Regions from separate parts of the Paenibacillus sp. FSL F4-0236 genome, predicted to be linked through region 2. Evidence: riboswitches for the same ligand, from Rfam matches in the RefSeq annotation. Region 2 holds a riboswitch; the other holds the start of a gene.
The links. A riboswitch is a leader RNA that binds a small molecule or an ion and turns the genes downstream of it on or off. The one in region 2 is predicted to bind preQ1.
Positions count from the first base shown of each region.

Region 1: another riboswitch for preQ1. It lies ahead of queF (preQ(1) synthase); the one in region 2 lies ahead of NSQ29_RS21215 (queuosine precursor transporter).

Region 1 covers NZ_JBBOBK010000001.1:2,326,113-2,341,615, reverse strand. Annotated here, with positions in the region: gene NSQ29_RS10790 (sugar ABC transporter ATP-binding protein) at 1-1,441, opposite strand, end outside; gene NSQ29_RS10785 (class I SAM-dependent methyltransferase) at 1,683-2,528, opposite strand; gene NSQ29_RS10780 (DMT family transporter) at 2,561-3,475, opposite strand; gene NSQ29_RS10775 (zinc-dependent alcohol dehydrogenase) at 3,617-4,753, opposite strand; gene NSQ29_RS10770 (VanW family protein) at 4,835-5,653, opposite strand; gene NSQ29_RS10765 (cysteine hydrolase family protein) at 5,654-6,178, opposite strand; gene queE (7-carboxy-7-deazaguanine synthase QueE) at 6,307-7,029, opposite strand; gene NSQ29_RS10755 (6-pyruvoyl trahydropterin synthase family protein) at 7,022-7,504, opposite strand; gene queC (7-cyano-7-deazaguanine synthase QueC) at 7,504-8,166, opposite strand; gene queF (preQ(1) synthase) at 8,196-8,669, opposite strand; PreQ1 riboswitch class I at 8,833-8,876, opposite strand; gene NSQ29_RS10740 (ABC transporter permease) at 8,951-9,637, opposite strand; gene NSQ29_RS10735 (ABC transporter ATP-binding protein) at 9,634-10,482, opposite strand; gene NSQ29_RS10730 (hypothetical protein) at 10,696-11,031, shown strand; gene murB (UDP-N-acetylmuramate dehydrogenase) at 11,092-12,003, opposite strand; gene NSQ29_RS10720 (ABC transporter ATP-binding protein) at 12,153-12,953, opposite strand; gene NSQ29_RS10715 (FecCD family ABC transporter permease) at 13,029-14,063, opposite strand; gene NSQ29_RS10710 (FecCD family ABC transporter permease) at 14,063-15,118, opposite strand; gene NSQ29_RS10705 (ABC transporter substrate-binding protein) at 15,340-15,503, opposite strand, start outside.
Region 2 covers NZ_JBBOBK010000001.1:4,720,120-4,735,622, forward strand. Annotated here, with positions in the region: gene NSQ29_RS21160 (hybrid sensor histidine kinase/response regulator) at 1-2,690, opposite strand, end outside; gene NSQ29_RS21165 (alpha/beta fold hydrolase) at 3,102-3,881, shown strand; gene NSQ29_RS21170 (NAD(P)H-dependent flavin oxidoreductase) at 4,042-5,007, opposite strand; gene NSQ29_RS21175 (energy-coupling factor transporter transmembrane component T family protein) at 5,014-5,817, opposite strand; gene NSQ29_RS21180 (ATP-binding cassette domain-containing protein) at 5,810-6,667, opposite strand; gene NSQ29_RS21185 (energy-coupling factor transporter ATPase) at 6,652-7,452, opposite strand; gene NSQ29_RS21190 (SDR family NAD(P)-dependent oxidoreductase) at 7,453-8,274, opposite strand; gene NSQ29_RS21195 (MaoC family dehydratase) at 8,277-8,618, opposite strand; gene NSQ29_RS21200 (FAS1-like dehydratase domain-containing protein) at 8,593-8,994, opposite strand; gene NSQ29_RS21205 (thiolase family protein) at 8,991-10,142, opposite strand; gene NSQ29_RS21210 (AMP-binding protein) at 10,139-11,620, opposite strand; gene NSQ29_RS21215 (queuosine precursor transporter) at 11,830-12,543, opposite strand; PreQ1 riboswitch class I at 12,554-12,599, opposite strand; gene NSQ29_RS21220 (methyl-accepting chemotaxis protein) at 12,943-14,631, shown strand; gene NSQ29_RS21225 (YnfA family protein) at 14,690-15,016, opposite strand; gene cobS (adenosylcobinamide-GDP ribazoletransferase) at 15,207-15,503, opposite strand, start outside.

The DNA.
Region 1 (15,503 bases), 2.4 Mb from region 2:
GTTCACCAGTTATACGTCCTTCACACATGACAATAATGCGATGGCTCATTCTTAGAATCTCTGGGAGATCTGAAGAGACTATAATGATCGCTTTTCCCTCACCTGCTAGCTGATCAAGCAACTTATAGATCTCACTTTTCGCTCCTACATCAATACCACGTGTGGGCTCGTCGAAGATCAACACATCGCAATCTCTCGTTAACCATTTCCCGATAACTACTTTTTGCTGATTCCCACCGGATAAAAATTTGACTTTTTGACTTACACTTGGAGTCTTGGTTGCTAGTGCTTCCGCATGCTGCTCCGCGGACTTTCGCATCTCCCGATCCCTCATCCATCCGAATGCATTACGGAATTTATAGAAGGAAGCAATCGCATTATTCATGCTAATGTCCATATCTACAAGCAGCCCGTAGCGTTTGCGATCTTCGGACAAATAGCCAATTCCATGCTGCACTGCTTGGTGAGGCTGTTTTATACGAACCGTATTTCCATGCAGCTTAATCTCACCCTTATCGATAGGATCAGCCCCAAATACGGCACGAACAACCTCAGTACGTCCAGCGCCCATTAATCCAGCGAAGCCCAGAATCTCACCTTTATTCAGATGAAAGCTGATATCCTTCAACATTTGCCCACTGGATAAGTTTCGAACCTCTAGTACGACTTGCTCTGTCTGTAACGAATGTGTTGGCTTCGACGTTTGATACAGTTCACGACCAACCATCATGCTAATAATCTGATCAATAGTTATTGAATCCGTCCGAACAGTATCCACGTAACAACCATCCCGCATGACTGTAATGCGGTCTGTGATCCGTTTCAACTCATCCATGCGGTGAGAGATGTATATAATACCTACACCTTTTTCTCGTAATTGCTCGATCATACGGAATAACTCGTTAATTTCCGTATCTGTCAACGCTGCAGTTGGTTCATCCATGATCAGTACCTCCGCATTGAAGGACAAAGCTTTGGCGATTTCAACCATTTGCTGATTAGCAACTGTCAGATCTGAGACCAAAGTCTTCGGATCTAGTTTTAGATTCATCTGATCAAACAGTTCCTGCACCTTACGATTTAGCTCCAGATCATCAACGAACCATTTCAGCGCCTTGCGCGGCTCACGACCAATAAATATATTTTGGGCCACTGTAAGATGCGGCATTAGATTCAGTTCCTGATGAATGATACTAATCCCGAGTTCCTGCGCAGCGCGAGTATTAGCAATCTCCACCTCAGATCCCTTGTACCACATCTGACCCGCATCCTTGGAATAGACTCCTGTTGCAATCTTCATTAAGGTAGACTTTCCTGCGCCATTTTCACCGACTAAGGCATGCACTTCCCCACGCTTCAGCTCAAATTGACATTGATTCAATGCATGAACACCAGGAAAAAATTTATCAATCCCCGCCATTCGTAGTAATACTTCGTCCATTTCATATCCACCTCAAATCCTTTATGATTGCCTTTTTGTAAAGTAATCGCTTTCAAATGTTGAATGTAAAATTATTGTATTACCTATAAGTTTCCAATGTAATGGAATATTCTCCGTAAAAAAGTTTAAAATTTTATGTTTTGAAGCAAGCAAAAAAGACTACACCGTCCTTTTACGGACGAAGTAGCCTTTAGATCAGCTCATATGTGTATAACAGTTGTGATCCTTACATTCGAATAGCCTACAGGTTCTGACCCTTTCCTGCCACCAAGGTGAATGTCTTTGGTATTCCTTTATCATAAACATCCGAGGATAGATTGGGTTCTTCGATCAATTGGCGGATCACAAGCCCGGAACTGGCAGCAGCTGTTACAATTTCTCCAAGCGTCCAGCGGCGCCAATATACAACGCTATGTTCCTGTTCGTCTATTGGTTTGCCTGTGGAAGGCAAATACTTAGAGTACGAGACCTTTTTTTCTTCCAATGTCGTATCGAAATAGTCCCCGCTAACTTTGTGCTTACGAACCTTCGCTGTAGAACCCTTAGAGGATATAAGCTTAGTTGTCACAGGATGGAAATCACGTAGAACAAAAATCCCACCAGGAGAAAGTAAATGGCGGACGGTTTCCATAAACGGTGCTAGGTCGGTAAAGTAGTGTACAATTCCTAATTCAGCAAATACGATATCATATGAACCATCAAGCACGTGATCTGGCAGCTTAAGAACATCTGATACGATATAGTTAAGCTGAACACCTGCTTCTTGTGCGAGATCAGCTGCATAACGCGCATTAGCTTCTGAGAAGTCAGCAACAGTAAGGTCCGCTCCAAGTAATGACAGCGCGACTGCTTTCATTCCGTTTGATCCCATGAGATTCATCATCTTTTTACCCTGTACATCTCCAAAATAAGAAGAGAGCGGGTACAGCTTTGCACTTGGTTCCTTAATTAACTTGGCTGCAGCCTCAGACGGTGTACCAAATCGAGCAACCCAAGCTGTGTACGTGTCTTCGTTCCATAGTTCCTCACTCGTTGGCGCAGTGCCTTTTCCAGGATGTAGTTCTAAATTTTGATCTTGTTCTTCCATACCTTGCGACCCCTTTATGATTAAAATATCTGTTATGAAGCATTCTGAATGGCATCTGCCACCTGAATCGTTTTCTTTCTTCCAGCGTACAAATATACACCCAGTCCAAACATAACCAAAAGTCCACCTGCCCATTGTAGCGCAGTTAATTGTTCACCTAATAGCAGATAAGCAAGGATACTAGCCCCCACTGGTTCTCCTAAGATGTTCATAGATACCGTAGTTGCGGATACATACTGAAGCAGCCAATTAAATAAAATATGACCAAACACCGTAGGAACAACTGCTAGCAATAGGAAAATCCCCCACTCATTCGCAGGATAATTAAAAAAGGAAATCCCCATGAACAGATTGTAAATGGCAAACACACCAGCCGCTGATAAGAAGACTATCAAGCTGTACAGGTATGAGGGCATGCGCACTACAAGCTTTTGACCGATAAGCATATGCACAGCTACCGCTACTGTTCCTCCAACCGATAACAAATCACCTTTAAGATTATCTGCAGAGATACCAATATCGCCCCAACCGATAAACACTACTCCGCCAATAGCAATACTCAGCCCCAGAATAGCAGACACAGCCGTTTTTTCCTTATACAAAAAATAAACGCCCAGCATAATAAACACTGGCTCCAGCGCCATGATCATCGTTGAACTAGCTACCGAAGTATACTTCAAAGAGCCCATCCAAAGCAAAAAATGTAGAGCTAGCATAGTGCCTGAGAGCACAAGCATGATCCAGTCTTTTTTACGAAGAGCAAACGCTGCTCCGCTGTATGGTCTTGCAAAAGGCAACATCAGCAGCGAGGTGAACAACAGCCGATACATTCCTTGTATAGATGCTGGCGCTGCTGACCACTTAATAAAAATGGCGGAAAAAGAGATGGCCACAATCCCAATCAACATTAAAATCGGAATAGGAAGTGGCGGTTTTTTAAGCTTCACATGGTACGCGTCCTTTCACTATCTTAAGTCACTTATGTTAATTTAACGCAGACCGTGAAAAAATGCATCTATTTTCATTAGATTTCACTAAAAAAAGCATAAGCAATGTCATTTCTGACGAGAGCTCATGCTTCTTAAAGGCTAAGGTTTCAGAACCACCTTGATGCAATCCTCTTTTTTCTCACTAAAAATGTCATAGCCATGCTCCGCTTTGCTGATAGGCAAGCGATGTGTAATGATATCTGTGGGATCAAATTTATTCTCTTTAATCATCTTATAAAGCAAAGGCATATAGTGAATCACTGGAGCCTGTCCCATTTTTAAAGTAATGTTGCGTTCAAATAGATGACCCAAAGGGAACATATTGTAATTAAGCCCATAAACTCCTACAAGCTGAATAGTTCCGAATTTACGTACGATATCCGAGGCCATTCTAAATGCACTGAGTGAGCCTCCCTGTAGCTTCAGAGTGGTTTCCACTTTCTCCAAAGCAGATATTTTGGCATCCAAACCTACACAGTCAATAACTACATCTGCGCCCCCATGTGTTATCTCCTTCAAATGAGCTTCAATATCCTTAATCTCTTCAAAGTTGTAAATTTCGACATTATTGGTCAGCTTCGCATGCTGCAGACGGTAGCCAATATGATCAACTGCAATTACTCTTGAGGCGCCTTTGATCCAGGCAAACTTCTGAGTAAGCAGACCAACAGGCCCGCAACCGAGAACAATGACTGTATCCCCTGGCTTCACTCCGCCGCTTTCTACTCCCCACCAAGCAGTAGGCACAATATCAGATAAGAAAAGAATTTTCTCATCTTCCATTTCTGCATCCTCAGGAACGACAAAAGGGCCGAAATTACCATAAGGAACCCGCAGTAATTCGGCTTGCCCTCCTGCAAAGCCCCCATAAGTATCGGAATAACCCAGATATCCGCCTGTATCCTTGGCGTCATTAGCATTGTCGCATTGACTCTCCATCTCATGCTGGCAGAAGTAGCACTGACCACAAGCTACATTAAAGGGAATAATGATCCGGTCGCCTTTCTTGACTTTAGTTACGTCTGGACCGGTCTCCTCAACAATCCCCATGGGCTCATGACCAATAACATAGTCATCATGCATACCTGGAATTTCACCGTTAAAAATGTGCAGATCTGAGCCACAAATCGCTGTAGAAGTAATTCGAACGATAATGTCATCCTTTTTCTCAATCTTCGGATCAGCAACCTCTTTAACTTTCACTTTCTTCTTCCCTTGGTAGGTTAATGCTTTCATGCTGTTAATCCGCTCCTTTGAGTATAGCATAGGATAGAACGATAACGTGTCTACTATGTTATAACCCATTACCTTATCCTCTTATCCATGAAGAAGCGGAGAATACATCATAAGCGCATAGTTATCCGTTACAGCTTCATCTCCAACTAGGTCGCCGGTACGTGTGAATATTTTTCGACTGATCTTATTGCTACGAATATATCCGCCCCATGGTTCTAGGCTTATCCAATGATCACTTTCGTACACTTCATATTTATAAAGGGACTGCTCATCGCATCTCCATTCCCCATGCAAATGGCTGTCATCCAGCCAGAGCTTTAATTGATACGTTTGATTCGTGTTATTCTTCACTTGAAGATCCAAATAATTATAAGAACAGGTGGCCCCGCTTCCAAATGGCTGTGTGCGCTGTTCATCTGGAAATACATCATAGCTGTGCCGATGCCGTTCTGTAACCGTAAGAGGTGTATGCAGTGTCATCCAGTAGATCAGATTGGACAACTGGCACAGTCCCCCGCCGACTCCAGAATGGAAGCCACCATAATGCAGCACCATCCCGTCCAGATACCCTTTTCGCTTACTGGGCTTACCAATGCTTCTCCAATAGGAAAAAGTCTCACCCGGGCGCACCAAGAGCCCATCCATTTTCGCTATCGCCAGACGTAAATTGGTTATTTTATTGTATTGAAGCACCATATCTACATTCCGTAGACTTCTTAATAACGGTGTAGCATGAGTCATCACTTCATTAGATAAAATTTCACTAGTGCGCTGCTTCGCCACCTTGCTGCGGCTAGTGCACCATTTCAAATATCTTTTCCAAATAAAATATCGCTTTCCGGCAAACAGTCTAAGTCGAGAACGCTGAATAGGTTTCATGGCAGCCTGAGGTGTATTCATCTAGAACTGAACCTCGCTTTCAGCTCGTAACTGGGCGAATCTCCCTCCGATTACCGCATTATGATGCTTAACGATCTCACTACTATTCAGAACCCCATTATCAAAGGTGCTATGAGCATCTTGGACGAGAACACTCTTATACCCCATACTGTATGCGCGTCTTATTGTCGTATCTAGGCAGAACTCACTTTGCATCCCACAAATCACCAGATTCGTGATCCCCAGCTTCTGTAGCTCCTCTTGCAGTTCGGTTCGGTGAAAAGCATCCCAAGTAGGCTTCTCCACAATAACTTCGCCTTCCTGCGGTGTGATGCGGTGACTGATCTGCCATGTGGGCGTACCTTTTGTATATTCCTCATCTTCGGTGTGTTGAATATAAACTATTGGAGTACCTGCAACCCTAGCTTTGTTCTGAAGGGAAATAATTCTCTCCATTACACCCTCTTCATCGTACAGCTTTTGATCAGGATAAGAGAACATAGCTTCTTGAACATCGATAATTAATAGTGCAGTTGAATTTCCCATTAAGTACCTCCTACAACTTTTATGAAAATCATACCAGATTATGGGACATTCTATCTACAAATTTCAAGGCTTAAATCAATAAAAAAAGGGCATCTGCTGAGCAGACACCCGTTACATTTAAATACTTTTTACTTGCCACGTTTATTATGCCAGATCAATGCATGCAGCTGTGGAAGGACACGTACTCTATTCATCTCAGAGTCTACGATTACTTTATTAAACAACCATTCCAGCCTTCCCAAAAGTCGAGCAGAAATGTCGCCTTCTTCAGTGACATCATCATTCCCAGGCTGCAGAAAGAGCTGCACATTTGGATATCGCTGGTGAATGTCTTTTGCATAATTAAAGTCCTTATCATCAAACACAACGACTTTAAGACTGTGCGTAGAGCGGCCCAGATTCTCCATCTTACTCATGATGTTATCTAGTATTTCCCAATTCGTCGTCATCCCTGAGCTTGGCGGCTTCGGACTAATGGTCAGCACATCCACGTTATTGAACCATTCCTGCCATTTACTGCCCTGAGTTTCTATAGCGGCTTGTATCCCTCGCTCATGTAGCAGGTTAATAAAAGAGCCCAGCCCATCACCAATCAAAGCAGGATTTCCGCCTGAAATCGTAACACAGTCGAAATTATCTCCAGCTATAGCTAAAAGTTCATTCATAATTTCATCCGAGGTCATCATTCGAACCTTATCCTTAGCAGTACCATCCCAAGTAAAAGCAGAATCACACCAGCCACAGCGATAATCGCAGCCATAGGTACGGACAAACATCGTCTTCACTCCAATTACCGCACCTTCGCCTTGAATAGTTGGACCGAACATTTCAATTACAGGAATCTTACTCACAGTCACAGCCTCCATATAAACGGTAGGATGGCCCTTCATCCGGAACATCTTCAGCCAGCACCTCTGCCCAGGAGGTTGGAGTCTCCCATAGCTTTACCGAGTACAAAGGCAACCCTGCTTGCTTAAGCTTGTAGGCAATATATGAAGACATATTTTCAACTGTGGTGCGGAAAGACAACAAAGCTACTTTGGAACCCGTATTCGTTAACGTCTCTAACACAGGTTCGTTTCCCATAGCGAGAAAAGCGTGATCTAGACGGTCTACAAGGCTTTGTTGCACAGTCGTCTTGATATCACTGAAGTCAATAACAAACCCTTCGTCTGAATGGCCTTCCGTAGCCTCTGGTTTGCCCTTAAGCACTACTTCGAGCTTATAAGTATGTCCATGCAGATTGCTACATTTCCCTTTGTGACCAATTAATTGATGCGCCGCATCAAACGTAAATATTTTGCAGACTGAAACCTCGTTAAGCATTAAGATCCGGCCTCCATTCTCTCCGCCTCATATTGCTCAAGACCACGCTGACGCAACAGACAGGCTGGACAAGTACCGCAGCCACTGCCAATAATACCGTTGTAACAGGTCAATGTGTGTTCGCGAACATAATCAAAATAACCCAGTTCATCGGCCATTTTCCACGTTTCTTTTTTATCCAGCCACATCAATGGAGTGTGTATCGCAAACTCATAGTCCATAGATAAATTCAGCGTAACATTCAATGATTTCACAAATACATCACGGCAGTCCGGATACCCGCTAAAGTCCGTTTGGCAGACACCAGTGACGATATGGGAGTAACCCAATTGTTTAGCTAATATTGCGGAAAAAGACAAAAATAACAGATTCCGTCCGTCAACAAATGTACTAGGAAGCTCATCACCTTCGCCAGCAACGATATCAATATCCTGGCGGGTTAGTGCATTTGGTGCCAGCTGATTAAGCAGCCCAAGATCAAGGATATGCTGTTTTACATTAAACTTAGCTGCTATTTCTGTAGCAACTTCGATTTCAGCCGCATGACGCTGATTATAATTAAAGGTAACTACCTGCACTTCCTCAAACTGCTTCAATGCCCAAACCAGGCAAGTGGTGCTATCTTGTCCGCCGCTAAATACGACGAGTGCTTTTTTGTTCATCTTAATCTCTCCTTATCAACTTGTTGGGATTAGCGGTTATCCACTTTTTCTGGATAGAGGTCGTGATTCATTAAGCGGTGCTCCGCCATCGCCTCATACTTCGTACCCGGTCTTCCATAGTTGCAATAAGGATCAATAGATATTCCTCCACGCGGAGTGAACTTGCCCCATACCTCAATGTATCGTGGGTCCATCAGTGAGATCAGATCATTCATAATAATGTTGACGCAGTCCTCATGAAAGTCACCGTGGTTACGGAAACTAAACAGATACAGCTTTAATGATTTAGATTCCACCATTTTCTGTTCAGGAATATACGAAATATACAGTGTGGCAAAATCCGGCTGACCTGTAACAGGACATAAGCTAGTAAACTCAGGGCAGTTGAATTTAACAAAATAATCACGCCCTGGATGCTTGTTATCAAACACCTCAAGAATAGCTGGATCATAACCAAACTTGTACTGCGTTCCCTGATTACCAAGTAAAGTGACTTCTTGCATTTCCTCTTTCAATCTTCCTTCTGACACGACAAAAAACCCCTCTCTTTTCCTTCGGCCTTGGCCGGTAATGGAAAGAAGAACGAGATTTCGAAAACTTTGCTCCACTAAGAAGAAACGGAAGCAACGTCCGGGTTAAGGACTGCATCCGCTTATAAGATTTAATATACTCTTAGTTTTTTATAGAGGGAGTTCGCGAACCTCTCCTGCACAATCCGTGCAGACTTCTTCTTCATGCATATTGCGTCTTGAACTATACCATGGTAATTTGCTTCTGACAAGTTCTACGCTTTGCCCGTCTTCCAAATCCAGAGCGAAAGCACCACAATCCACAAGAGCAAAAGCAGGCTTTCTAGGAGCAATACTCCTTCTCCATTTAGAATACTGTTCAAATTCTGGACGATTTCAATACTTGGCAGAATTACAAAGATCGGATAGGTCCACTCTGGAAGAGCGACGTACACAGAAGCTACTAAGAAAAAAACGACCATAAATGCGGAGCAAATGGCTGAACCATTTTTGGAGGAACTTACCTTTAAACCAATGATAATTCCAACTTGCACAAAGATAATTCCACCCAATAACATATACATTAAGGAAGGGAGTAAATCCATTGTCAAACCTTGATTTAGTACATAAACAATCAGCTGTGATAACAAAGAAAAAACAAGAACAGATCCAGCTTTCGCTGTAATAATCTGGCCTCTGCTTAGCGGAGTAATCAACAGCGCATCATAAGTCTTACTCTCCCGCTCCTCAATTAATCCTGGGCCGGTAATCATGATCCCAACCATCACTTGCGCAAATAATATCCATGTAGAAAGAAGCATGAAGTCCAAACCGCTCTTGTCCACTACAGTGATGATGATTTTAGCCATAAATATAGGCAAAATTATTAGAATTACAGTCGCAGGATTACGCAGTATATCCTTACTTTCATGTTTAAACAGCTTCCATATCTGATAACTCAACTTAGCTCACTTCCCGTCAGGGCAGCGAATACATCTGCCAGCGAAGCTTCTTTACTGTGCATACTTAGAATTTGATTCGTAGACATTAGCTGATAGATATGATCTTTAGTAGCTTCTTCTGCAATCGGCCAGGATTTCATAACCACTTTCCCATCCTGCTGATATTTAACTTCAATTTCTGGTTTACCATAAATGGTCTTAAGTCTATGCGGTTCATCGAGTGCCACCAAAGCACCAGCGTGCATGATGCCCACTCTATCGCTTAATGCCTCGGCTTCGTGCATATCATGCGTCGTTAAGACGATGGTTGTGCCTTCTTCTTGAATTCTCTTGACGTGATTACGTATGAGTGAAGCTGAATTTGGATCTAACCCACTTGTAGGCTCATCTAAAAACAACACTTGAGGCTTATGTAATAATGCTCTGGCGATTAGAACACGCTGCTTCCAGCCTTTGGATAAGCTGCTTACTTTAGCTTTTTCCTTATCTAACAGCTGGAGGGTTTCCATGACTTCATTCACTCGATTTCCTGCTACCCTATACAGATCAGCGAACAGCTCCAGATTATTTCGAATAGAACTACGCATGTATAGGTTCGGAAGCTCGAAAACAACACCAATTTGAGCATGGATTTCTTTTTTATGACGTGAAATATTCATGCCATTAATTAAAATCTCTCCACTTGTAGACTGAAGTAGCCCTGTCATCATGCGCATCGTTGTAGTCTTCCCTGCACCATTGGGACCTAGAAATCCAAAGACCTCACCTTTCTCCACCGTGAAAGTAATTCGATCAACTGCACACCTCTCCTGATAATATTTTGAGACCTCAGTTAGCTGAATCAATAACACTCCCCCCTTTTTAGAATAGTTAACTTTCTTCTATCCTTATTCTGGTTGTAGAGGATTATCTCTGTTGTTGCTATTCTGTAACATTCGCTATTCCTTAGTACCTTCCTTTGTTCAAATCCGCTCAGATGTGGCAAAAATAAGGATTCAAATCCTAAGAAAAGGGTAACTTAAACATAATAATCTTCGAGGTAAGGGTGGGATCATCTAATGGAACAAAGTATACAGAAACTTATGGACTGGATTAACAGTCATGTGAATGAAACTATTGTAATTGAAAAGAAAGAGCTTCGTGATCTGGATAAAATTCATTTTAATCTAGAGGCTGTTGAGTTTCGGAGTGCGGAGGATGTTATCGATGATTATCTAGGGAGTGCATTAATATTAAAAGGATTTGGCAGCACTTTAAACGCCGATGGTGAGCTAGTATCGCTACCACACTCCACCTATGACTTAGCTATTGACGGGCTTCGGATTGAGGACATAAGTGATCGCAAGGCGGAAATAACTACTGAAAGAGCTAAATATACCCTTTCAGTGGATTAAACCATATGTAATGACAGCAAAAGAGCCCACAGTAATCTGTGGGCTCTTTCTAATTAATAGTTACTCTTCTCCAATGATCTCCACTTCAGTTTCAAGCTCCACTCCGAATTTATCCTTCACAGTCGCTCTTACATGGTGAATTAGCCCAATGTAATCGCTGGCGGTTGCATTATCTGCATTTACAATAAACCCTGCATGCTTCTTGGATACCTCAGCACCACCGATTCTTGTTCCCTGCAAGCCACTCTCTTGAATTAACTGACCTGCAAACCGACCTGGAGGACGTTTAAAGACACTACCACAGGAAGGATACTCAAGCGGTTGCTTGGATTCACGCAAGTAAGTAAGTTCATCCATTTTCGACTTGATGGCTAATGCATCACCAGAAGTCATAGCAAAATTGGCCTCAAGTACGATGTATTCACCGCTTGCGAACACGCTTTTTCTATAACCCCATTGCAGCTCATCCCCTTGAAGAGTCACTAATTGTCCGCTCTTAGTTATAGCCAGTGCACTATGCAGTACATCTTTAATTTCTCCGCCGTAAGCGCCTGCGTTCATGTATAACGCTCCACCAACCGTTCCTGGAATGCCACAGGCGAACTCAAGACCCGTAAGCTCCATATCCAGCGCATATCTGGAAACATCAATAATCTTAGCGCCGCACTCCGCATATAAGAGATTGTCTCGAATCCCCACATCCGTTAGTCCTGCTGTTTGCAGAACTATTCCGCGCACACCTCCATCACGGATAATCACATTGGAGCCGTTCCCAAGTATCGTAAGGTTTATCCCATTCTGTTCCGCATATGTAACGATCTTTTGAATTTCCTCATAAGTAGCTGGTGCTGCCAAAATATCAGCTTTACCGCCCATTTTGGTATACACGTGATCTTTTAAGTTCTCATGACTCTTCACAATCCCTGCAGTCATTAACTGCTCTAGGTCATTTTGAATTTTGTCAATATTCATGTTTCATGCTCCTTTAACCATGTATAAATGATGGTCCTTGATCTATTTTTAGTAGTAGTATCATGGATTTGTAGGCAACCACAACTGTAACAACGAACAGGCTCCCTTGTCAATGACGGGAGCCTGTTCGTTGTATGATTTCAATATAATTATACGGCTTTGTAGGCCGCAAGCTCGTAAGGAAGACACAGAGGCACACCTGTACGTGGATCTGGAACAATATCTGCCTCAATTCCAAACACCTCACGCAGTACATCTGGTGTCATAACTTCAGTAGGTGAGCCTTCACTAACCACAGTACCGGATTTAATAGCTACCATATGCTGTGCATAGCGAGTAGCATGATTCAAATCATGCACGACCATGATAATGGTACGGCCTTCTTCCTCATTCAGCTTTTGCAGAAGCTGTAGAACTTCAAGCTGGTGAGCCATATCTAGAAATGTTGTTGGTTCGTCCAGGAATAGAATGTCAGTTTCTTGCGCCAATGCCATAGCGATCCAAGCACGCTGACGTTGTCCTCCAGATAAGCGGTCAATCGGACGGTCATGGAAAGGCTCCATACCTGTAACAGTGATTGCGTTGGAGATAATGCTGCGATCCTCTGCTGTCATTGTGCCAAATCCTTTTTGATGCGGGAAGCGACCATAGCTGACAAGTTCAGAGACCGTTAGACCGTCTGGAGCCGTTGGGTTTTGCGGTAAGATCGCAAGCTGACGAGCTACCTCTTTCGTTGAAAAGTTATGGATCGATTTACCGTCCAGCATTACACTGCCGCTCTTAGGCTTCATGATCCGGGCCATTGTTTTAAGAATTGTAGATTTACCAGAACCGTTAGCCCCCACTAGTGCGGTTATTTTTCCCGTAGGGATAGTTAAGTTCAACCCTTTAACAATTGTAGCCTCTGCATACCCAATACTTAACTCTTCTGTGTTCAAACGTTCTGACATGTTAACAACTCCTTAAAAGTTTTATGGAGCTATGCTCCTAGAATGAACTACATAGTAAAACTCGCTTCGTACGCATTATGCTTTCGATTTGGCGAGTAAATATAAAAAGTAAGGTGCACCAATGATCGCAACCACGATGCCTGTTGGAACTTCTGCAGGCTGTAACACCCATCTGCCGATAGTATCAGCAGTAATCATAAGAAGCGCCCCTGTCAACGCACTAGCGGGCAATAATACCTGATGACGGGGTCCCACAAGCTTGCGGGCAAGATGTGGTGCAATTAGGCCGACAAAGCCAATTCCTCCACTTACAGCAACGCAGGAGCCGGCAAGCGCAACTGCAGTCACTAGAAGGAGAATACGCTCCTTCTCCACTCGCATTCCAAGTCCTACTGAAGTATGGTCCCCTAGATTCAATACATTAAGAATACGGGCTTTATAGAAGGCGAACGGTAACAGAATCGCTATCCAAGGTAGCAGAGCAAGGACGAATCTCCAATCGCCACCCCATATTTTCCCGGCGATCCAAGTCGCTACAAACTGATAATTATTGGGATCAAGCCGAAGTGCCAACACCAGCTGGCAAGCGTTAATTCCGGCAGCGACTGCAATCCCGATAAGGATCAACCTTGTTGGAGATAGACCATCTGCTTTTCTATAAGCAAGAATATAGATTAAAGCGGCGGTTAAGCTAGCCCCTCCAAGCGCTAAGAGCGGCAAGACAAATACCGGAGCTGCTGTTGTAGCCGGAAAAAACGAGATAAAAATGATTACCGCAAAACCAGCACCCGCACTTATGCCCAGCGTAGCCGGTTCAGCAAGTGCATTTCTTGCGAGACTTTGTAAAATACAGCCTGACACCGCAAAGCCCGCTCCAACCAACAATGAAATTACGATGCGAGGCAATCTGAAATCAAATAAAATAAGCTTTTGCTGATGAGTTCCATCACCCAGCAGTGTATGTAATACCTCCCGTGGGGATAGACGCATAAATCCTGTATTCATACTGACAATAAAAACAACAACGATCAATATGGCAAGGACCGCTAACACTGTAATAGCACGTGTACGGCGTTCATTTTCATTGGTAGAAAGGGTTGTTCTGTGCATTACAGCTCCCCCTTCCGCTTACTCGCTAAGTAAATAAAGAAAGGTACACCGATGATGGCAATTAATGCGCCTAGCGGCGTCTCAAAAGGGGCATTATTCATTCTAGCGGCGATATCCGCAAAGATGATCAATAAGCTCCCAAGAACTGCCGAGCAAGGAATGATCCAGCGATAATCTACTCCAACGAAATAACGTGCTACATGTGGAATAATTAGTCCTATAAAAGCAATCGGGCCAACCATTGAGACTGCACTTCCGGCAAGAACTACTACAACAATCATACATGCCAACTGTACTAATCTTGTCCGCTGCCCCAGACCAACTGCAACTTCTCTTCCTAAGCTGAGCAAGGTGACAGACCGCGATAACATCATCGCTGCGATTAATGCCACGAACACCCAAGGGAAAATAATCTTGATCTGAGTCCAGCTTGCCCCGCCCATTCCGCCAGCCAACCAGAAGGCTATATCTTGGGATAAGTTAAAAAGAATAGCTATGCCCTGACTAACAGCAACCAGTAGTGCACTTACCGCGGAACCTGCCAGCGTCAAACGTAAAGGTGTAAGGCCATTAAAAGATAGCGACCCGATTCCAAATACGATAAAAGAAGCTATAGCAGCACCTATAAAACAAAACAACATAAGTGAAGTGAATGAGATCGAAGGTGCAAAAGCAAAAACTATGGCCAGCGCTACACCTGCTCCCGCATTCAAGCCTAACAGACCTGAATCCGCAAGAGGGTTCCTTGTCATCCCCTGCATGATTGCCCCTGCTACTGCGAAGCAAGCACCGACCAAAGCACCTGCTATCGCGCGTGGAAATCGCAGTTCTCTTATCACCTGATGTTTTTGTACATCTGGATTGAAATGAAATATTGCTTCCCATACCGTAGCTAGCTTGATATCTGCCGCACCTACTGAGACCGAAAGTGCCAGTCCAAAGGCAATGGCAGCGAGTCCAATCACTAGAATACCCATTGCAGCTGCCGGTCGGGTATGTATAGCTTTTTGTGTATCATTTTTATTACGATGTGCGAAATCTGAGGGTGAAACCATGAGTCGTCTCCTTAATCGATAGTTACAATGTTCTATATGATAACAACAATCATTCTCATTATCGCAAAAAAAATTAGGTTGTACAATTGTAGGAGTTATTTTTCAGTAATACAGGAATGGTTTATAAAAAAATGGTGCAGATCTAAGTATCCTAAGATACTTGATCTGCACGCCCTTCCCCACCCAAATGATCAGTCTCATTCATGGTGAATTACGACTTTTTATTTCACAAAACTTTTTAACACATCATCAATAATTTTGCCACCAGCGTTCGCACCACTGTATAGCCAACTGCTTGTTGAGCTCATTTCATGCACATTGCCAGCTTTTACAGCCGGGATGCCTTTCCAAATTGCACTGTCCAGAATCTCCGAACCCTCAGTCT
Region 2 (15,503 bases):
ATGTTTTGAAATTCAAATTTATTCCTCAGAAAATTGCTGAATTCATCGAGCAAAATACGCATCTTATCCAAATTAATATCACTTAAAGCTGTTACAGCATTCAACGCATTAAATATAAAATGAGGCTGGATTTGCGCTTGCAGCCATGCAGCTTCTAATCGCAGTTGTTCTCGAACCGATTGTTTAATCGTAGCTAACGCCTCAATCCGCGATTTTATTTCTATTGCTTCCACTGGCTTCGTCACATAATCGTTTGCCCCCGCTATAAAGCCGCTCTGAATATCTTTCGGTTGGCTTCTTGCGGTAAGGAGCAATACAGGGAGCTCCGTGAGTGTAAACCGCTCACGAATCATTCGTGTCAGCTCATAACCGGACATCTGTGGCATCATGATATCGGAGATGACCAGATCCCATTCCTTAGTGTCCAGTACAGCTAATGCCTCTTTACCACTCGTTACCATCGTTAAATCATATTCGTCTGGTGGTAGTATGGCTTCAAGTACTTGAAGGTTGACAGGATCATCATCAACAACTAATAGAATCGGACGTTCACGATTCATTTCTATTAAAGTTGTTTGATTCGTAGCTGGCGGAATCTTCACTTTTTCCATATACACTGAGGAGGCTATTTCTTGAATCGGCATGGATTGTAATGGTTCAAATGAGTTGGTCAAATCATTCTCTTCCTCCTCTTCCAAACCTGCTAGCCTTAATGAAAATGTGAATTTTGAGCCCTCTCCTAAAACAGAGGACACTACTAACGTACCTCCATGAAGCTCAACCAGTTGCTTGCTTATACTTAAACCCAACCCAAAGCCACCATCAATCATAGTCTCACTCGTGCTGGCTTGCTCGTACGGACGGAATAGGCGCTTAAGCATGTTCTCATCCATTCCGATCCCGGTATCAGCAATAACGATATAGGCTCGTCCATCTTTTACAAAAGCTTGAATCGAAATGACCCCATCATTCGTATATTTCACAGCATTATGAAGTAAATTGAAAACGATTTGAACAACCCGGTTCTCATCCGCATTTACTGGAGGAAAATCTTCAGGAATTTGATTTGCAATTTTTACAGACTTCACATCTGCATTTAATTGCAGCATATCAAGTACTCCGGTCACAATTGGCTGAATATATATGACTCTTTTGTGTATGCGCGGATTGCCTTCCCGTAAACTCATCACATCAATTAAATCGTCTAATATCAATGTCATTCGACGTCCTACAGATAAACCTGTTTCAAGCTCTTTGATACTCCTTTCCTGCAACAAATGCCGCTCCCGTTTTAAAACGGATTGTGACATATTAAGAATACTATGAAGCGGATTTTTAAATTCATGAGAAGTATTTGCTAGGAATTGATCTTTATGGTCATTCATCCTTTGCAATGTTGTCGCAAGCTCTTTCGTGTTCGCATGCATGATAAAATAATCTTTAAACCATACAGAGGCTAAACAAGCTATCGCAATAATCAAATCGAACGGATAATAGACAAGACTCAAACCGCTATCCAGCAAGATTAACGACCAAAGAGCATAGTTCATCAACGCAAGAAAAGAGAAAAGGAGTAAAAGATTGCTCTTTAAATCTTTAATTACTTTTTTAAACATCGTAATCAGCGTTATAACTGCAGCAGTACCACCTAATACATAATAAATAGGGAAGAGCATGATCACCTGAGTTGGATTTAAAAACAACGTGATGCCGGCAGTCCCTAGATTCATTATTTTATAGACAGGGTACATCCTACACCAATATGGAAGCTCGCGATGATTCGTACACTGGAGCAAAGCATAGGCTGCAATAACGAAAGCAATATTAGTCAGCCTAAAATCCCAATCAATTCCAATGTAAAATAACTGATGGAACAACTTCTCATCCGTACTAAAGACACTCGTGATCGTTACACATAATGCAAGCAAACTAAAATAAAGCAGCTTCTTTTCCTTATTTCCTATTAAATACAAAATAAGTGCATAGACAGCGTGCATAATAAAAATAATTGCTGCTAAAAACTGCATAAAAATGGAAGCCTTCATCTCTTTGGCAATGGCTTCTTCTGAACCGAATTTTATGGATCGGACAATGCCCCCGCTTCGACTATCCACATAATTTGCCGCCTGAATCACGAGTTCGATTACACCGTTGTCATCTGCTGTAAAGGTTGTAGAATAAGGTAGGTCCTTCGAAATATATTCATCCTTTGTTGTCGCCACCTGTCCGGATTTAGTAAGTAATCGACCGTTTACATATAATTCTGATGCAGTGCGTACACTGGGTACACGAATACTATAATTAAGATGCTTCGCCGGGTCTACATAAAGAAGCAAACGATAAGAGCCATACCCGTATGGAGATGGCTTGTCAGCATGCAAAACTTCACTCCATCCTCCCGGTACCTGAATGTGTCTTGGCGCATTATCGCCTAACATTTGTTGCCGACTACCACCTATCAACCATTGCGAGGGATAAAACTCCCATTCCCCATCAAGTAAGTGAATGCTGCCATCTTCTGCATTCCAATTGCGTAAATCGAATTGCCCATTATGAATTGACGCCTGTTTGGGATATTGAAACGCTTCCATCCATAAAATGCGAAAACCGGTTAAAATAACTAATATGAAAACTAGCAATAATATTATATAGCTCTTTTTCATTTGATATTTGGATGAGTGAGTTTCCACGAAGTATTTCTCCCCTAGTCATTTTCTTCTAAGACATTTAAATAAGTACTCTCCATAATTTACCACAGTTAATATAGGAGAAACAGACGATAAAGACATCTTGATGTCTATTATATAGAAATACCGACTTGGAATTTCGCGAGTTTGTTGTTCACAAGAAAACTATAGCATGTTCTTTTCAACTAAACTGCCAGTTAGTTGAACAAATAAAAAAACGGCTGCCTAAGCAACCGCTGTTCCACTAACGTACCCCGTGAGCTCAATGATCTGAAGAAATTGTTTCACTCAAGCTATTCCTCAGAAATCTCTACGTACTATCTTAACCCAATTTGACGCTGAAATTAGGCATTAACCTTGCCTAGGGCGAATATCTTAACGGGGAAATACATTAAAAAAAATGAGGCGATACACTTGGGATACTTCGTTACTGTGGAACCGGGCGTAAAAGTATTTATAGAGGACATCAATCCGAAGGGAAATAAAACGATACTTTTTATTCATGGATGGCCGCTAAACCATAACCAGTTCGAATATCAGTTCAATTTCCTTCCTAAGCTCGGATATCGTTGTATCGGAGTGGACTGGAGAGGATACGGAAATTCGGATAAACCATTCGATGGTTACGGTTTCGATAGATTAGCAGATGATCTTCGTATGGTCATCGAAGCGTTACAGTTAAAAAACATAACACTGGCAGGACACTCTACCGGAGGAGCTATATCAATTCGTTATATGGCTCGTTATAAAGGGTACGGGGTATCTAAACTCGTCCTGATCGACGCTGCGTCTCCATCAAGCGTTCCAAAAGAATTTACGAATAAAATCATCGAAGAGACAAACAATGACCGTCCGAAAATGCTGCAAAACCAAACGGAGATTTTTTTCTTTCAGTACATTTCTGAAGCGAAATCCGAATGGTTCTTTCTAATGGGTTTACAAGCTGCGAATTGGTCGACCTCCGCCATTATGGTCACGCTAAGAGACGAGAATGTTTACAACGATCTTGGACAAATCGATGTGCCCACATTAATTATTCATGGAATTCATGATAAAGTCGTTCCGTTTACCCAAGCTCAGGAAACAAATAAGCTGATTAAAAATTCGCAATTAGTTCCATTCCAATACAGCGGCCATTGCCCTTTTTTGGAGGAGCGTGATAGATTTAACCAACTGTTATCTTCTTTTGCATAACGCCTCGGATTAGCCGCACCATCGCTCCCCATAAATATAGTCCGATAATGCCCGATGATTGAGCAAACCTGCCCGTTAGCTTAATAAAGCATCGTCAATCTAATACCTATCTTTCAGTTCATTAATTCATCTTTTGGATACAACTGCTCTACTGACATCTTCACGCCTGCATTCCCCACATCCCGCGAATCGACTCTGCGTCTTTGACCATCCTGCCGACTAGTTCCGAGACTGTAGGGATATCATGGATCATCCCTGTCACTTGGCCTGCCCAGCCGATGCCCTCTTCTTTGACATCATCATAAATCCAGCGCTTGTTGGCTGCACCGCTAATATATTCTTTTAAGGCTTCATAAGTCGGAGTCACACGCTCAATTTCGAGAATCTTATCTATGTACTCACTACGCAATACTCGCGCGGGCGCTCCGATAGAGCGTTTGATTACGACTGTATCTGACTCGGAGCTTTCTACTAGGGCTTTTTTATAAGAAGCAGCCGCATGAACACATTCAACCGTAGCAACGAATCGTGTGCCCATTTCAATTCCCTCAGCCCCCAGTGCATGGGCCGCCATCCATCCGCGGCCATCCCCGATCCCGCCTGAAGCAATCACAGGAATATCAACCGCATCAACTACTTGAGGAACGAGCACCATAGTCCCTACATCATCACGTCCCAAGTGGCCTCCTCCCTCCTGCCCAACAACAATAACTGCGGAAGCGCCTAATTGTTCAGCTTTTTGGGCTTGTCTACGTGAAGAGACGAGCACGAGCGTTTTAATATCAGTCTGCTGTAGCATTTCCAGTATTGGGGCCGGATTCCCACCGGTGAGACTCACCACGGGAACCTTCTCGTCGATGGCGACCTGTACCCGATCTTCATAACCGATACCATGCACACCGATGGCAAAATTAACGCCAAAAGGCTTGTCCGTCAAAGTACGTACCCGTTCTATTTCTGAACGTAAAGCCTCTGCACTTGGAAGACTCATCGCTGTGACCTGACCCAATCCACCGGCATTCGAAACGGCAGCGGCGAGGTCTGCGTAACCTAAATAAGCAAGTCCACCTTGAATAATAGGATACTCTATGTGCAATAACTCCGTAATACGGGTGTTCCATTTCATCTTCATCTACACCTTTCCTATCTTTAACCACAGCAGAATCACAGCAAATAAAAGAGCAATTCCCCCTGCCAGATAATCCATTTTCTGAAATTGCAAAACCCTATAAGAAGTTCTTCCTTTACCATTTCCATAAGCACGCGCATCAATCGCATAGCTCAGCTGTTCAGCACGTTGAATCGTCGTGAAGAGCAAAGGAATAATGATCGGGACATAAGCAAATATCCGTTTAGGCAGTGATAATGCTGTAAGGTCATAACCTCTAGCCTTTTGTGCGAGCAGAATACGATCCAGCTCCTCCTTGATGGTAGGAATAAACCGGATCGCAATCACTATCATTAAGGAGAATTGTTCTACGGGTACCCCCATTTTGGATAGAGGTGCAAGTAGCTTTTCAAGACCATATGCTAAGTCTAGCGGTTTAGTCGTTAACGTTAATACTGAGGCTAATAAGATGAGCAATATAATACGCCAAACAAAACGTAATCCTGTTCGCAGTCCCTCTTCAGTTACCTCAATAAAGGACCACGACCAGAGGATCGTTCCTTTGGTGAACACAGCATTATACAGAAGGGTAAACAGCAAAACAAATAATAACGGCCGCAGCCCCCGCCAGAAGAAATGAATAGGAACCTTCGACAGCAGCAAAATACCGAATACAAAAACAGTTGCAACTGCATAGCTAAGCCATGTTCCAAGCATCAGAAAGCTAAGCATGAGAATCACGATACTAACAAGCTTTATACGAGGATCTAAACGATGGAAAATCGAATGCGTCTCCACATATTGACCCACTATTACGGAATCAGCCATGTAGACGCCCCCTCGAATGCCAAATTGGCTGAACAGCATCGAAGATATCCTGCTCTTTACAGCTAGCAACCTCTATTTTTTGGCCAGATAGTTCCTCTACTAGCTTCAAAAGCTGTACGGGTTCAGGCATGGACAAGCCCAGCTCCACCAATAATTCTTCCTTTTCCATAAATAGTGTTCTGGGGTCAAAATGTCCTTCTAGCTGACCTTTATGGAAAACCAAAACCTCATCCGAGTACTCAGCAACATCCTCCATCTGATGCGAAACGAAGAGAATGGTGCGCTGATTTTGTTGCTGCCAAGTCTTCAGTAGCTTCAGCAAAGATACTTGGCTAGCTGGATCTAGCCCCGCTGTCGGTTCATCCAAAATTAGCAGCTTCGGATTCGTCATCAGCACGGAGGCAATGGCCACACGGCGCTTTTCTCCACCGCTTAATTGGAATGGATTTAACGGGAGAATGCCCTCTGACAAACCCACTTGCGGTAAAATCCTTTCAATCGCTTCCGTGATTTGCTGGCGTGAAGCACCCTGCAGATTCAGAGCAAAAGCAAGCTCCTTTTGCACCGTGGTTTCGAATAGCTGATGCTCCGGATATTGAAAAACAAAGCCCAGCTCCGGGACGACCTTTAATTGTCCTTTGGCATCTCTCGGAGCAGGCTTCTGATCAATCCAATAGTCTCCTTTTACGGTGGGAGTCAAGCCCTTCAGCACTTTGACAAAGGTAGACTTTCCTGCACCCGTGGGACCGATAATCGAAATCCATTTGCCCGCAGTAATGGTGCAGTTTATATTGTGCAAAGCCACATGATCAGCATAGTTTACACTTAAATTATCTAATTTGTAGACCATTGTGATCGAATTATCCCCTTCCAATCGGCTGTTGGCGGCACTTCTGAATGGAGCAATGCATGTACACGCACGGCAAAGGGTAGATGTAATTGATAGTCCGCAACAGGCATCGTTTCAAAAAAAGCCAGTGGAGCACCATCATACTCAAGTCGCCCTTGATGCAGGAGTAATAATCGTTCTGCTGAAAGCACTTCCTCCATATGGTGAGTGATCTGAATAATGGTCAGCCCTTGACGATGCAGCTCTTGCATAATGGCAAGCACCTGCTGCCTTCCCTGAGGATCAAGCATAGAGGTGGCTTCGTCAAAAATAATGACTTGCGGGCGCATCGCCAATATAGCCGCAATAGCGACACGTTGCTTCTGACCTCCAGAGAGCTGATGTGGCATAGCGTCCAGGTAATCCTCCATATGAACAGCCTGCAAGGCATGCTCCAATCGACTGCGCATTTCCTCCCTTGGCACACGAACGTTCTCCAAACCAAAAAGCACCTCATCCATAACGGTTGTGGTGATAAATTGATCCTCTGGATTCTGAAAAACAAAGCCAATTTGCTGATGAATATCTGCAAGATCAGCTGGCTTTGTGGTGTCTAGGCCCTTAAACTGTACAGCCCCTTTTCGCGGCAGCAGCAGTCCGTCCATGAGCTTTGCAATGGTGGATTTGCCAGAGCCATTCGCGCCAACAATCGCCACAAACTCCCCCGCTTCTATTGTAAAGCTGATATCCTCTAGGACAGGCTGACCCTTTTTATAATAAAAATGAACTTGATCGAAGGTAAGCATTTATTCACTCCCCTTTTGACGATGCCAAGTAGCGAAAAATGCCCCAATGCTGTTCTCGGAAAATGCAGGTGCAGGCTTCTCCCATTTCGTCACTTTTGATCCATTCACAGCAAAGATTTCACCGGTTAAATCCGCATCAGACTCACTCAATAATGCAGTCACAAAGGAAGCAATATCCTCCGGGCCACCTATTCGCCAAAAGTCTGGGAACGGATCATTACGGCTGGCATGTTTCGCTTTCAAATGATCAATGACAGGTCTGGTCATATCTGTTAAAGCGGCTGGCGAAATCGCATTGACTCTAATTTGATCACGTTTCAGCTCCGCTGCTAGTGTCCACGTCATTCCAAGTATTCCAGCTTTGGCTGCACTATAATTCACCTGACCCACAGAACCTGTTAGTCCAGCCGTAGAGGTCATCAACAGGATATCGCCACCCGTCTGGCGCATATATGGAAGTACGCGTTGAATGCTATAGTAGGTGCCATTTAGATGTACATCCAGCACAGCCTTCCACTCTTCATCCGTCATCCGTAGACATTTCTGATCCTGCAAATTCCCAGCGTTAGCTATCAATACCTCAATACGGCCATACCGTGTAATAACCTCATCCACCATTGCAGTGACCGCAACTGGATCTGCTACATTAGCAGAGTATCCTGATGCCTCACCACCCGCCTGACGAATCTCATGGACAACCTCATCGATTAAGACTTGTTTTGTACCATTTACAACCACTATATAACCGGACTTGCCGAGCTGCACGGCAATACTACGCCCGATCCCTCTGGTTGCTCCAGTAATTAAGGCTACTTTGTTCATCACTACACCTCTTTCACTGAAAAAGCTCCCGAAGCAATAACATCGCCAGCTTCTGTTGTAAGGGTCACTTTAACCAGGCAGTCATCCTCCGAAAAATCAAAAATCACGACATTATCGACCTCTAAAGGCTTATGAAATTTCATATCATATTGAGTGATCCACTGTGCCTGATGCTCCTCGATATATAAGGATTGGGCTAATCCCATTAGATACATCCCATGCGCAATGGGCCGCTTAAATCCAGCCTCAGTTGCAGCATCCTCATCTAGATGAATAGCGGCCAGATCTTGGGAAGCTGCTGCATATTGCCGGATAGCCTCAGCCGTTATGCATTTTCTCATCATGATCATCACCTACCCGAATTAACACAGTTTCTGCGGTGACTATAAGCTCGCCTTCACATTTACAAACCAGCGTATGTGTGTAAAAGGTCAGCTTGCCCTGCCGGCCATCTTTTTGCACCTTGCTCGTTAATGCTAATTCACAATCTAACGTCATCCCTGCCGTAATCGGAGCTTGATATGAGAATTTCTGAGTGCCGTGAAGCAAGGGCTCTCCCTTGCTAAGCCAAGGAATATCGAAGACCTGCCAAAAAATAATAGGCATCGTAGAAGGAGCAATCAGATTGCCATTAGTCGTCTGCACGGGTGCCTCAATACTCTGTGCGTAATCCGATATCCACTCAGCAGTCATAAGAATCTGATGTCGGACACTGTTCATTCCGTAACCTCCACAAGCGTAGCCAGCCCCAACCCGCCGCCAATGCCCAAAGTGGCAAGTCCCCTTTGATAAGGCGTATGCTGCATTTCAGCACATAAGCGAGTCATTAAAATCGCTCCGGACGCCCCATATGGATGACCGATAGCTAATGCGCCTCCTCCAAGATTGACCTTTTCCTGTGGGATCTGAAGCTCATTCAGTGAGGCTAGAACTTGTGAAGCAAAGGCTTCATTAAACTCTACGATATCTAAATCGGCTATGGTCAGCTGTTGACGCTGTAACACCTTTTGTACAGCTGGAACTGGCCCCATACCTAAATAATTTGGATCCACACCTGCCGCTTGCGCATCCACTACACGCAGGATAGGCTTAAGCTTGAGTTGCCGACATTTCTCACGGGACATCATTAATAGAAGCGCCGCACCATCATTAATAGGACAGGCATTTCCAGCGGTGACGGTACCTTTTTCTTCAAAGATTGAAGGCAGCTTTCGCAGCTTGTCCAGGCTCGTATTAGCCCTTGGACATTCGTCGGTGTTCACCCACTCCCCCTCAACCAGAAGAGGTACAATCTCCTCCTGAAACCTACCAGTTTGCTGAGCATGAACGGCCTTCTGATGGCTTTTAAAGGCATATTGATCCTGCTCTTCTCGCGAAATCCCATACTTCCGCGCTACATTTTCCGCAGCAATTCCCATATCCGGATCACCGTAAGCGCTAGGTGTAAAATGAGCACGGGTATATAGCTGCGGAACCCCCATCAAGGTTTGGGGCTTAGCCATTTTCCAAGGGGCACGACTCGTGCTCTCAACACCGCCCGCTAAATAAATCTCACCTGCGCCACTTTGAATAAGCCGTGCTGCTATGTTAATGGCCTCTAGCCCAGAACCGCACTGCCGATCCACAGTAACGCCCGGAACCGAAACAGGCAGTCCCGCTTCAAGCGCAGCTACCCGGGCAATATTTCCACCCGGACCGACCACATTTCCAATAATCACATCATCGATCATATCGACGGGCAGGTTCGTCTCTGCCACAATATGCTGAATAAGCGGCGCCAGTAATGCTTCCGGCTCAAATGTACTTAATAAGCCGCCCATCCTGCCAATCGGTGTACGTTTTGCCATAACAATTACTGCTTCTATCATACCATCGCTCTTTTCACATAGTCTTTCATCGCTTGCCGGGCAATTTTGCCACTGCTTGTATAGATAAACTCATCAACTGTCAGCAGCTGCTTCGGCGCTTTGTAACTTGCTAAATACTGGCGACAATAATTCTTTATTTCGTCTATAGATAAATGCTTTTCACCATTCCATTTCACGAGGACTGCCAGCTGTTCTCCCCAATAATCGTCAGGGACGCCAAGCACCATTACTTCTTGCATTTCCGGAAGATGCTCCAGTACTCGCTCTATTTCCTCTGGATAAACGTTCAGCCCACCGGAGATAATTCTATTTTTCAAGCGACCCGCCAGATATAAATAACCAGCTTCATCCTGATAAACATAATCCTCTAACACAAGCCATCCCTCTCGAAAAGCTGCTGCGGTCTCCTTCGGCAATTGATGGTAGCCTAGAAATATCATATCACTTCGCACATATAACTGCCCAATCTCCCCCGTAGGGACTTCACGGAGCTCTTCATCACGAATGGAAACTTGCACTCCGGGATAGGGCTTGCCTACAGAGTTCGGATTATGCTCTTCCAGAACATCCAAATAACTAATATAACTCGCTTCTGAGGAACCATAGGATTCATAGAGACGCGTTCCAGCGAACACTTCTATGCCCTTTTTTTTGGACAACTCCGACCACTTTGCACCTGAGCTAATAATCGCATCAATCTGCGTCTGCCCAGGAACAGCCTGCTGCATCATGGATTCAAGCATTGTCGGTACAACAAACAACACCACACCCGGAATCTGCTTGCACAGCTCTAACACCTGTGTGGAGCTAAATTTTTGCGTAATATGAAAGTTTGCTCCACCATACAGACTCTGCATTACAGCGAACAAGGACAGCGAATGCACAAACGGACCCGGTGCTAAAACATCCTTTATAGCGTCCAATTCAAAGGCAGCACTCGATACCTCAAAGCTCTTTAACCACGATAAATGGGTACGCATATATCCTTTGGGTAGCCCCGTTGTGCCTGAAGTAAAACCGATAAATAATAACTCGTTCGTCTCATCCAATTCAGCTTCTGGCTTCAGAGCCTTCAACCACTGATCATAGGAACCTGTTCGTTCATTTGAAAAAGTCAGCGTTGGGATGGCTTGGTCCTTGAAGACCAAATTCTTTGCAGCTTCCGGCTCGGCAAAAATCATTGTCGGCTGGCACTGCTCTATAATAACCCGCAGTTCATTTGCACTCCACTTGGGATCTAAAGGAATGGGAACACAGCCTGCATAAATAGCCCCCAAGAAAACCTCGACAAATTCAATGCGATTCGTAGATAAAATAGCGATTTTGTCATGCCTAAGGCCCATTTGCTGTAGACCATTGGCAATTCTCCGCATCGCTTGCACTAATGTTGCATAGGTATGCGTTGCTTGGTCATGGGTTAAGGCAATGCTGTCGGGCTGTTCTGCTGCATAACGCAGTATAGGAACTACTAGATTCATCCTTCACCACACCTATTCGTAATTTCTGTGACTACCGATTATGTACACTCTCTTCGCTCGGGATACAATTAGAATGGCTACGATAGCTTATTTTAGCTTTATATTAATTTTATGTACATATTTATATGGAACGTTTGATCCCTCTTACGACTGGAAAAATCAAACAGCGCGCATCGATTATGATCGGTACGCGCTGGCTGTATTGTTGTTTATTCCTTCTTATGAGCGGATGATGGTATTCCATCTTCAGCAAAAGTAAAAGTTCGGGCGATATATAAGATAGGTGTGCTTACTGCGGTTAGTAAGAATTTCGCTAGATACGTTGTAAGCAAAATTTCAAACCACACACTCCAGTTATACAACCCAGCAAATGCAATGGTACAGAAGATTAGTGTATCCACAAAGGAGCTAATCATCGTACTGCCGTTGGAACGAATCCACAACTGACTTGAGGTGCTGTAATATTTGCGAATCCAGGAGTACAACCGAACGTCTAGGAACTGACTAATGAAGTAAGCAGTCAGACTACCCAACGCTAGTCGAGGCATCAGACCAAAGATCGTCTCCAAAGAAGACTGAGCAATATCGGTCTCTTGCGGCTTAAATACTAGTACCATCTGCATAATGACTGTCGTCATAAGCAAGGTGAAGAAGCCAAACCAAACCGCTTTACGTGCTTCTGCTCTTCCATACTTCTCATTAAGCAAATCGCTGGTCATATACAAAGTGACATACATCGTATTTCCGAGTGTCATCACGATATCAAATGGCATAGCAATCGTCTTAGCTACCTGAATGTTTGCAATTACAGTAGCGATACCTACCCATGCATACATTCCACTTTTGCCGAACAGGCGGTAACAGAGTAGAAAAAAAGCAAAATTGACAATAACAAATAAAACTCCCCACATCAAATTAAACATATTGCTTAAACTCCTCCTAGTTTTGTTTACGCGGGATGGTTACGAACCGCGGCATACATTAAGTTTTGGAACAAAACATTAATACTCTATCACACTGTCGTCAAACAATCCATAAAAATAAACAATTTATGAAATGGGTATTTATACCCATTTTTATTAACTAAAAATAAAAGTGTCAGTAATAATTCATCTTTTTCAGAAAAATATGCTATATAAACTAAAACTTTCACTATTCATCCAGAGGTTAATTCTATAGAATAGTATCAAACACTTCATTCCCGATCCATTTAGTTGATATATTACATAACTATGGAATATATTGCAGGTTGCCAGTCAATAGCAGTCGGTAGGGATATAAAGAAATGGGGCTTCGCTGCCCATAAAAAGGGGGAGAACAATATGTTTCGTTTCAAGCAGTCGATCAGTCGCAGATTTACGCGTTTATTATTTGTAGTTCTATTACTCACGTCTCTTTTGTTAAGTACCAGCTTCTACTTTATATCCACCAGTATTTTCAACAGCTATGTCATGCCACAAATCAATCAAATTCTAACTGCAGCTGCTCAGGACGTATATAAGAATATAAATACAATGCATGCTCAGCAAGCACTAAAGAAGAACGAACAAGCAGCCACCAATCTTGAATTCTATTTTCAGGATAAGAGAAAGCAGCATGGGGTTGAGACTATTTTTCTACTCAATCTAAAAGGCAAGGAAGCTGAGGTTCTGTCCGTAGATCATGATGCAAAATTAAAGCCGGAGGAAATTGTTAAGGTATCCTCTGCAATGCAGCAAGCTCTTAAAGGAAAGAGTGGACTAAGCGATACATACAAGGATTCGCATGGTGTACATAAGTCAGCTTATATCGGAATTCCCGGAAGTACGATGGTTATCGGAATCAGCAGTGATGTAAGCTTTATTCAAGAAAAAACAGACAGTATTCTGTGGACCAGCGCCGGGATCACTCTGCTAACGCTGATCATAGGCTCAACTGGTGCCTGGTTTATGAGCATGCGGATTACTCGTCCTATCTCAAAGCTTGCAGCTTACAGTGCCCGTCTTGCAGAGGGAGATTTCACAGAGGAATTAACGGTTAAAGGCAGTGATGAGGTAGCTCAACTGTCCAGAAGCTTCCAAGCGATGACCCTGCGCCTAAAAGAAATGATTGGACATGTACTCGTCACCTCAAATACTGTGGTCACCGATTCCAATTCTTTAAGAGAACGTGTAGAGGTCCTAAATGAAATGGCAGACCACTCTAGTACATCTGTTGTAGAAATTGGTAAAGGTAGTACGACCATCGCGAGCAGCGCTCAAGATAATTCAAAAGCTATGGAAGAAATCAATTTCGGCATTCAGCATATTGCTTCAGCAGCCACCGAAGTCACTGAGCAGATCAGTGAAGCTTCCGCTGAAGCGATTGGCGGTAATGAGATTGCCCAAAGCGCCGTTCTGCAAATGCGCCATGTTGAACGTGCCTCCCTGCAGTCGCTGGAGCAATTACAAGTTATGAATGAACGTTCAGTAATGATCGGAGAAGTCGTTCATAGCATTACTGAAATTACGAAGCAAATCCAAATGCTGTCGCTCAATGCTTCGATCGAAGCAGCACGTGCAGGAGAACATGGACGCGGCTTTGCCGTGGTTGCCGGAGAAGTACGCAAGCTTTCCGAACAATCCCGTAATGCGAATGAGCAGATTCGTGATTTCCTACTCGGACTTCAGGAAGATATGAATCGCTCCGTTACTGAGATGAACCATGTGAATTCTGAGGTAGCCTCCGGGGTAGGCAAGGTGGCAGAAGCGGGCGATGCCTTCAATCACCTTCTGATTCTGATCCAAAGCATCAATCAGAATATTCAATCCGTATCTGCGGCGACGCAGCAAATCTCAGCAAGTACAGAAGAAGTTAGTGCTTCCGTTGAGGAAACCGCACAAATCACTTCAAGATCCCAAGAAAGTGCGGACACACTATCCGAGAACTCCGAGCGCCAACGTATAGAGCTTGAAGGACATGCAGTAACCGTGCAGCATCTATATGAGCAGGCTAAGAAGCTTCAGGAAGCTGTGCAACAATTTAAGATCTAAAGCTTAGGCTTAAATAAAAACAACCCGTTCACACGAAAGTGTTGAACGGGTTGTTTTGTTAGTGTCTCGGCGCCCAAAGAATGACCGAAACGCCGATCACACAAATAACAGCACCAACCCAGTCATATACATCGGGTGTTTTCTTGTCTACTAGCCAGCCCCATAACACAGCGAGCACGATAAACACCCCGCCGTAGGCTGCGTACACTCTTCCGAAGGACGGAAACTTCTGCAACGTAGGGATGATGCCATAGCTTATCAGAATCAAAGAACCTACCAAACCGTACCAGAGAGGTCTTGATTCTCTTAGCCATAACCATACTAAGTATCCGCCTCCGATCTCAGCAAGGCCGGCAATTACAAATAGTAGAATGGTAGCAACCATGTCATCCCTCTTTCCTATTAAACTCTAAAAATATCAAATGATTCGCAAAATATGATACAACGTCATCACGGTTAGCAAGTATGTGTACAAGCAAGCATCCGGGCCACCAAACAACTGGACCCACAAGCATCAGCAGTGGATATAAACAGATTGAGCCAGCTGGCTACTATGCGTCACCCGCAGGAGCCACTCACATGAAATTGTGCTGGAGCAGCACTAATACTAGTAGGAGCACAGCCTCTAGCAGCTCATTCAGCGCGCCATACACATCGCCGGTGAGCCCGCCGAGCCGGCTGCTAATCCGCCGCGCAGCAACGGTGCCGCTGGCCAAGGCCGCAGCTGGCAGCAGTAACGCTGCCGCCAGCTGCAGCGGCCACGCGGCTATGCCCGCGCCGAGCGCCAGAGGCGCACCGGCTGCGGCTAGCGAGAGCAGCGCGGCTATCGCCAGCGCGCGCCGCTCATGCGAGGGAGCGAGGCCGGCGAAGCT